DNA from 2 places in the Sphingomonas sp. PAMC26645 genome. Region 2 is predicted to be linked to the other one. Evidence: riboswitches for the same ligand, from Rfam matches in the RefSeq annotation. Region 2 holds a riboswitch; the other holds the start of a gene.
The links. A riboswitch is a leader RNA that binds a small molecule or an ion and turns the genes downstream of it on or off. The one in region 2 is predicted to bind thiamine pyrophosphate.
Positions count from the first base shown of each region.

Region 1: linked by a shared signal. The riboswitch ahead of thiC (phosphomethylpyrimidine synthase ThiC) and the one ahead of E5673_RS17255 (TonB-dependent receptor) in region 2 are both predicted to bind thiamine pyrophosphate.

Region 1 covers NZ_CP039249.1:565,899-569,302, forward strand. Annotated here, with positions in the region: gene thiC (phosphomethylpyrimidine synthase ThiC) at 1-1,521, opposite strand, end outside; TPP riboswitch at 1,562-1,670, opposite strand; gene E5673_RS02765 (outer membrane beta-barrel protein) at 2,081-2,953, opposite strand; gene E5673_RS02770 (ferritin-like domain-containing protein) at 3,033-3,404, opposite strand, start outside.
Region 2 covers NZ_CP039249.1:3,776,666-3,780,069, forward strand. Annotated here, with positions in the region: gene E5673_RS17255 (TonB-dependent receptor) at 1-1,687, opposite strand, end outside; TPP riboswitch at 1,741-1,850, opposite strand; gene E5673_RS17260 (hypothetical protein) at 2,150-2,485, opposite strand; gene E5673_RS17265 (GNAT family N-acetyltransferase) at 2,671-3,072, shown strand; gene E5673_RS19800 (hypothetical protein) at 3,206-3,349, shown strand.

The sequences.
Region 1 (3,404 bases), 1.1 Mb from region 2:
GGCGAGGTCGGCGGCGTGGGCGGCCAGTTTGTAGGTTACTACGCCGACCTTGACGTCATCGCGGTCGGGGAGGCCTAGATGCTCCTTCGGCGTGACGTAGCAGAGCATCGCGGTGCCGTACCAGCCGATCATCGCGGCGCCGATGCCGCTGGTGATGTGGTCGTAGCCGGGGGCTATGTCCGTCGTCAGGGGCCCTAGGGTGTAGAAAGGCGCCTCTCCACATACCTCGAGTTGCTTGTCCATGTTCTCCTTGATCTTGTGCATCGGCACGTGGCCGGGGCCTTCGATCATGACCTGGACGTCGCTCTTCCACGCGCGGTGGGTGAGTTCGCCGAGCGTGTAGAGTTCGCTGAACTGCGCTTCGTCGTTGGCGTCGGCGATTGAGCCGGGGCGCAGGCCGTCGCCGAGGCTGTAGGCGATGTCGTACGCCTTCATGATCTCGGTGATCTCGTCGAAGCGCTCGTAGAGGAAGCTCTCCTTGTGGTGGCTGAGGCACCATTTCGCCATGATCGAGCCGCCGCGCGAGACGATGCCGGTGACGCGGTTGGCGGTCATCGGGATGTAGGCGAGGCGCACGCCGGCATGGATCGTGAAGTAATCGACGCCCTGTTCGGCCTGCTCGATGAGCGTGTCGCGGAAGATCTCCCACGTCAGGTCCTCGGCGACGCCGCCGACTTTTTCGAGCGCCTGGTAGATTGGGACGGTGCCGATCGGGACCGGCGAGTTGCGGAGGATCCATTCGCGGGTGTCGTGGATGTTGCGGCCGGTGCTGAGGTCCATCACAGTGTCCGCGCCCCAGCGGATCGACCAGACGAGCTTGTCGACTTCGGCGGCGACGTTGCTGGCGACCGCGGAGTTGCCGATGTTGGCGTTGATCTTGACGAGGAAGTTGCGGCCGATCGCCATCGGTTCGGATTCGGGGTGGTTGATGTTGTTGGGGATGATCGCGCGGCCGCGGGCGATCTCGTCGCGGACGAATTCGGGGGTTACGAAGTCGGGGATGCTTGCGCCGAAGGATTCGCCGTCTCTCGCGTAGTCTTTCAGCATGGCGCGGCCGAGGTTTTCTCGGGTGGCGACGTATTCCATTTCCGGGGTGATGATGCCGCGGCGAGCGTAGTGCATCTGGCTGACGTTGTGGCCGGGTTTGGCGCGGAGGGGGCGCTTGATGGTGGCGGGGAACTGGGGGACGCCGCCGGAACGGTCAGGGCCGAGCTGGCCGTTGTCTTCGGGGCGGAGTTCTCGGGCTTCGTAGGATTCTACGTCGCCTCTAGCCTCGATCCAGGCGCGGCGGAGTTGGGAGAGGCCGGCGTTGATGTCGATGTTCGCGCGGGGGTCCGTGTAGGGGCCGCTGGTGTCGTAGACGCGTAACGGGGGTTCGCTGCAGCTCGCGTCTAGGACGATCTCGCGCATAGCGACGCGGACGTCTGGGCTGGTTGGGACCGCTACGTGGATTTTCCGGGAGCCTCGGATCGGGCCGGTGGTTACGCCGATGTCGGTCGTGTGTTGCGTATCGATGGCCATGCGCTTGCTCCTACGGGTCTCGGAGCAAAGGCTTACGGTTCTTTGGCGACCGCTCCCTCCCTCCGCCGGTATCAACCGGATCAGGTTCAGCGGGTCGAAGGCTCCTGCCTTCCTCTCAAGCGCGGATTAGCGCTCCCCCGGGGTGAGGTGAGCATAGGGGGGTTGGGGTGGGGTGCAATGGGGAATTTGGGGGTCCTGAGCGGGGGCGAGGCGTTTGTGCTTAGGGTCTGCCCTTCGACTTCGCTCGGGGCGAACGGGGGGTGCCTCTTGCGATCCTCCCCCGCCAGGGGGAGGTGGATGGCGCTTGCCAGCCGGAGGGGGAGGTAAGGAAAACCTCTGTTGCGTGGCCCTCCCCCTCCGTCACCTTCGGTGCCACCTCCCCCTGGCGGGGGAGGATCGAACACATAAAGAAAAGGCCGCTGCCCGGTTTGGGGCAGCGGCCTTTTCTGTCACTCCGCGCGCCGTCAGTCGTAGCTAAGCTACGCCTTGTGGCGTGCTTTGCTGCGCTGACCGGGCTTGGGCGAGTCTTGCGCCGGGTCGGCGCAAGCCGCCCTGCGCCTCAGAACCGGAAGCTCACCGTGCCGCGCAGCGAGTGCCAGCGGAACTGGTCGTCGCTGCGGCGGAAGGCGGTGCCGGCGGTGTTGGGAGCGAGCACGAACGGGTTGTTCGCGAGCAGGACCGGGCTGCCGGTGATCGCGCTGCCAGCCGTGACGAGGACGCGGGCGTCGTCGTCCTTGTACTGGTGGTAGGTGTATTCCATGCCGATCGAGATGTTCTTGGTCAGCTTTTGCTCGATGCCGCCGCCACCGACATAGCCCCACTTCTTGTCCGAACCGGTGGCTGCGAACGCGTTGGCGGTGTTGGTGGTGAAGAACAAATTGTCGATCTTGGCATAGCCAGCGCCGCCGGTGGCGTAGAACAGCGTGTTGCGCGCGGCGAGACCGGCGCGGAGGCGGGCCGACCCTTCCCACTTCAGCTTGCGGGCCATCGTGTAGCTGGCGGGCGTGGTCGAGAAGGCGGCGACGCTGTCGGTGATCTCGGACTTGCCGAATTCGCCGACGATGCCGACCACGAACGGACCGCGCTGCACGTCGAAGCCTGCGCGGCCGTAATACGACCAGCCGTCATCGTCGTTGCGGCAACCATAGGCGGGCACTGCGGTGCGGGCCGAGCCGTTGCAGAAGCCCGGCGAGAAGGCGTTGGCGCCGGTGATGGTGTTGACGCTGTCGCTGAAATTGCCGTCGTTGTTGCGGTCGAACAGGATCGACGAGCCGACGTCGTTGCCCTGGACGTCATAGCCGCCGGCTGCGCCGATATAGACGCCCGAGAACGGCTTGGTGTCGGTGGTCATGTCCTGCGCGGCGGCCGGAACAGCGAAAATGCCCGCGGTCGCGAGACCGGCGAGCATGGTGAGCTTCGTGAAGTTGGTCATGGTCGTTCCCCAAACGAGGGCCACGGCGCTCCCATTGCTCGCCGCGGCCCAAGGTTTCAGTTTCAGGCAGTGATCGCGATCACGCGTTGGCGCCGCTGGTCCGCAGCGAATCGAGGCGGTTGTTGGTCCCGTTGGGGAAGAAGCCGCCGCCGATCTTCGCGGTGGGCGTCAGGTAGACGATGTTGTGCACCTGCGCGACCGAGCGGCTGTAGGCCAGGCCGTTGGCGTCGGTGGGCACGATGTTCGAGATCGTCGGATCCGACCCGGTGATGCCCTGGTCGTCGTCGCTCGAGCCGTCGAGGCTGTCGCGCGCGTCGCTGATCTGGTTCGCGGCGGTGATGAGCGACGGGATCGGGTTCGGCGTCTGCAGACCCTTGCGGTACAGGATCGTGCGGATCAGGCCTGCGTGATACGCCTCTGCCGCGAGGATGCCGGCGGCCGCCTCGAGATA
Region 2 (3,404 bases):
AGAGCTGCTCGCCGATGAAGCGGTAGCCGATCTCCTGCGACACCGAATATTCGTTCTTGAGCGCGTTCGTCCCCTGCGCGACCACTTCGCCACCATAGTAGCTGTTGTAGAGCGTGAACTCGTTGGGCGTGCGGAAGTTGGTGGTGATGTTGGCGAACAGCTGCTGGCGATCGTCGATCCGGTAGTGGATCGCGGCACGCGGCAAGGCGGCGAAGCTGTCGTTGCGCACCTTGTCCTGCGGCCCAGGCAGATAATTGCGCCCGTTGCGCAAAACGTTGACGCCCTTGAACCCGGCATCGATCGTCAACCGCGGCGTCAGCGCGATGCTGTCGGCGACGAAGAAGCCCTTTGTGACCGTCACGGTGCGCTGGTTCTCATAGGCGAGCAGGCTCCCGTAGGCGGTGCGGATTGCCTTTGAACGATAGCCCCAGCGATCGAATGGCTGCCCATCGGCGTCGATCGAGGTGTACGACTGCGTGACGCGGTCGGTGCCGTAGTCGAACCAGAGCCCCGCCGTGAGCGTGTGCGCGCCGGTCCTGAAGGTCAGCTTGCTGACGTTGCCGGTCCGCATCTGGTCGCCGGTGTAATTGCCGAGCACGGTCGCGACGCCGTCGACCGCACCGGGCAGCGCAATCGGCTGTGCCAGTTCCTCAGTGCCGAGGAAATTCCCTTCCGTGGTCAGCTGCGTCCCGTAGGGCGAGTTGCCGTAGCCGAACTGGAGATAGGTGGTGGTGTCGAGCGCCAGCCGATCGGTCAGCACCAGATGCACCGGCGCGGAGGCGTAGAGATTCCGGAACGGCGCGCGGTACAGGCGCCAATAGTTCGTGTTCCCCGCCGTGTAGCGCTTGTCGTAGTTGAAGTCGCGGCCCTGCGCGTTCCATTCGGCGAGCGTCGGACTCGGATAGCTCGACGAGTTCGCGTCGTTGTACGACAACGCAAGGCTGGCGCGGTTGCCGGCGCCCCATTCCCCCAGGATCTTGGCGTCGATATGCTGGCGCGTATCGTAGCCGGCACCTCGCCAATTGTCCGCACGGGTATTCGAATAGGACAGGAACGCCTTCAGCCCGGTATTGCCGATCGTCCCGCTATCGACCCGGAAGAACCCACGCCGCGCCGCGTAGCTGCCGAGCGACAAGTCGACGAGCGCACCGGGACGCGCCTTGGGATCGTCGAGCGCGAGCGACAACAGCCCGCCCGCGCCGCCGAGCGTCGGTGAGTCGATATCGACCGAGCCCTGCGCGAGCGAAATGCGCTTCAAATTCTCGGGATCCGCGAACTGCGACGGATAGGCATAATAATAGCCGATGTCGTTCTGCGGCGCGCCTTCCATCAGCACGCCGATCTCGTCCTGGCCGAGCCCGCGCAACGTGAGGCTGGAACTCGTCGACAGACCGTACGGGTCGCTCGACGCGACGTTCGCGCCGGGCAGCAGCGTCACCAATTGAAACGCGTTGAGCGTGGGCGCCTGCTTGACGATGAAGTCGGCGGAGATCGCACTCTGCGCGCGCGGTACCTTTTGGTCCGGGAGCAAGCCGGCCGGATCCTGCTTGCCGACCACACGAATTTCCGTGGGTTCGACCGGCTCGGACGCGACCTGCGCGCTTGCAGAGGATGCGGCAAGGCTCGCCGAGAGGGTCAGCGCTACCCGGAAAGCAGGGCGGCCACGCGCTATAAACGGGCGCGTCACAACAAAAAACCAGCATTAAAAAACGTCACGTCCACTCCAATCGGAGGGACGACGGGCCAGCCGCAGACCCTCCCTACGCCGGTATAAGCCGGATCAGGTTCAGCGGGTCATGGGCTGCTGCCCACCTCTCAGCCGCGCATAAGCGGCCCCCCGGGGATGCGTTTCGCTTAGGCGGTTGGGCGAGTGGTGGAAAGGGCTATCGCGTTGATCTGGCTGGAGTGCCGCACGCGGCGCGCTGGCGAACCTCAAGCCCCGCCCCAAGAATGGCGCGCAGCGGCCGGCCTACCCAGAAAACATGCTGTGAAAACAAGGTAGGCCGACCGCCTCTACTGCTCGATCGACGAGCACCGCCGGGGTCGGCAAGGGAGCGCCAACGCCGCAGCGATGTGACAGTTACGTTGCAGCGCGGCATTTAGACTCACCGCGCTGTAAAATTCCTGGGCTACCGGCGACGTCGTACCATCAGGCGCGACCCTCGCGACGCTTGATCTCGCCCAGCAGCGCCTCGGCCACCGGGTTGCCAACCTCGCCACCCGACTGGTCGTACGCACCTGCCAGCTCCGCGTCCGTCGCGCCCTGCAACAGCGCGTTCACCTCGGCATTGAAGTCGTCGACCTCGCCCGCGGCGGCATCGGCGGCGTCCTCGCTCGTCACGGCCGGCTCCGCTCCGGCGGCCGGGGCGTGCGCCATCACGGCATCCTGCTTGAAGACGTCGAAGGCTTCGGCGGCCTCGTTGCGCTCCTCGATCGCGATTTCGAGGCGGGTGAACAGGTCGAGCTGCGGTGCGGTGTTTTCCATTGCGCCAGCTTATCCGCGCGAACACGGTCCAGGCAACTCGTTCGCGCACGGCCGCTACCCGAAGCGAGAATGTACCAGGAATCTCTATAATCTAAAGCAACTCGTGAGACTTCCAGCCGGAACGTCCGTTCTGCCCTTCAAGCCGCCGACCTGGAACCAGCGATCGGTTGCAGCAGGGAGAGACCATGACCGCGATCCGAGCCGCCGAACCGTATGACCTTTCCCGGTTGATGGCGTTCGATTCCTTCCCCGGAGACCGGATCGCGGAGATCGTCGAGCGCCGCATGCTTGTAGCCGAAGTGGACGGCGTCATCGCAGGCTATATCGCGTGGCAGACCGGCGGATGCATCGGCAAGGACTATGTGAACAAACTGGTCGTCGATCCCGACTATCGTCGCCACGGGATCGCCCAATCGTTGATAGCCGAACTGAAATCTGTCCTGAGTGGCAGAGTCTTCATCTCGACCGGTGTCGATAACAGCGCCGCTGTGGGACTTTTGACACGCACCAATTGGCAACCAGCCGGGCAAATCGTTGGCTTGCGCCCTGCAGACGAAGCGGAAATCTTCTACTACCGAGACCTTTGAGTCGCGGCATTACCCTTGATGTTTACTACCGACATCAGTTCTCACGGAGTTAAGCGGGCAGGTCGTGAGATTTTTGCGACTAGTCGAGGGACCGACGTGTATCGCCAAACGTTTGCGGCGATATAACTCAGACATGCCCCAACGGATGCTCAATCCCGATCAACGGCTTCGCGAGCATCTCGAGGATGCGCTGGCGGAGGCGGATGCGCTCGGCCAGACGGTCGTCGCCGCATTGATCTCCGAGGCACTCGACGCTTTGGCATACGTCCGCCCCTGAAGGGATCGTCGCGACGGCCCCGTGTGTTGGGCCGTCATGGTAACGTCGCTCTCGC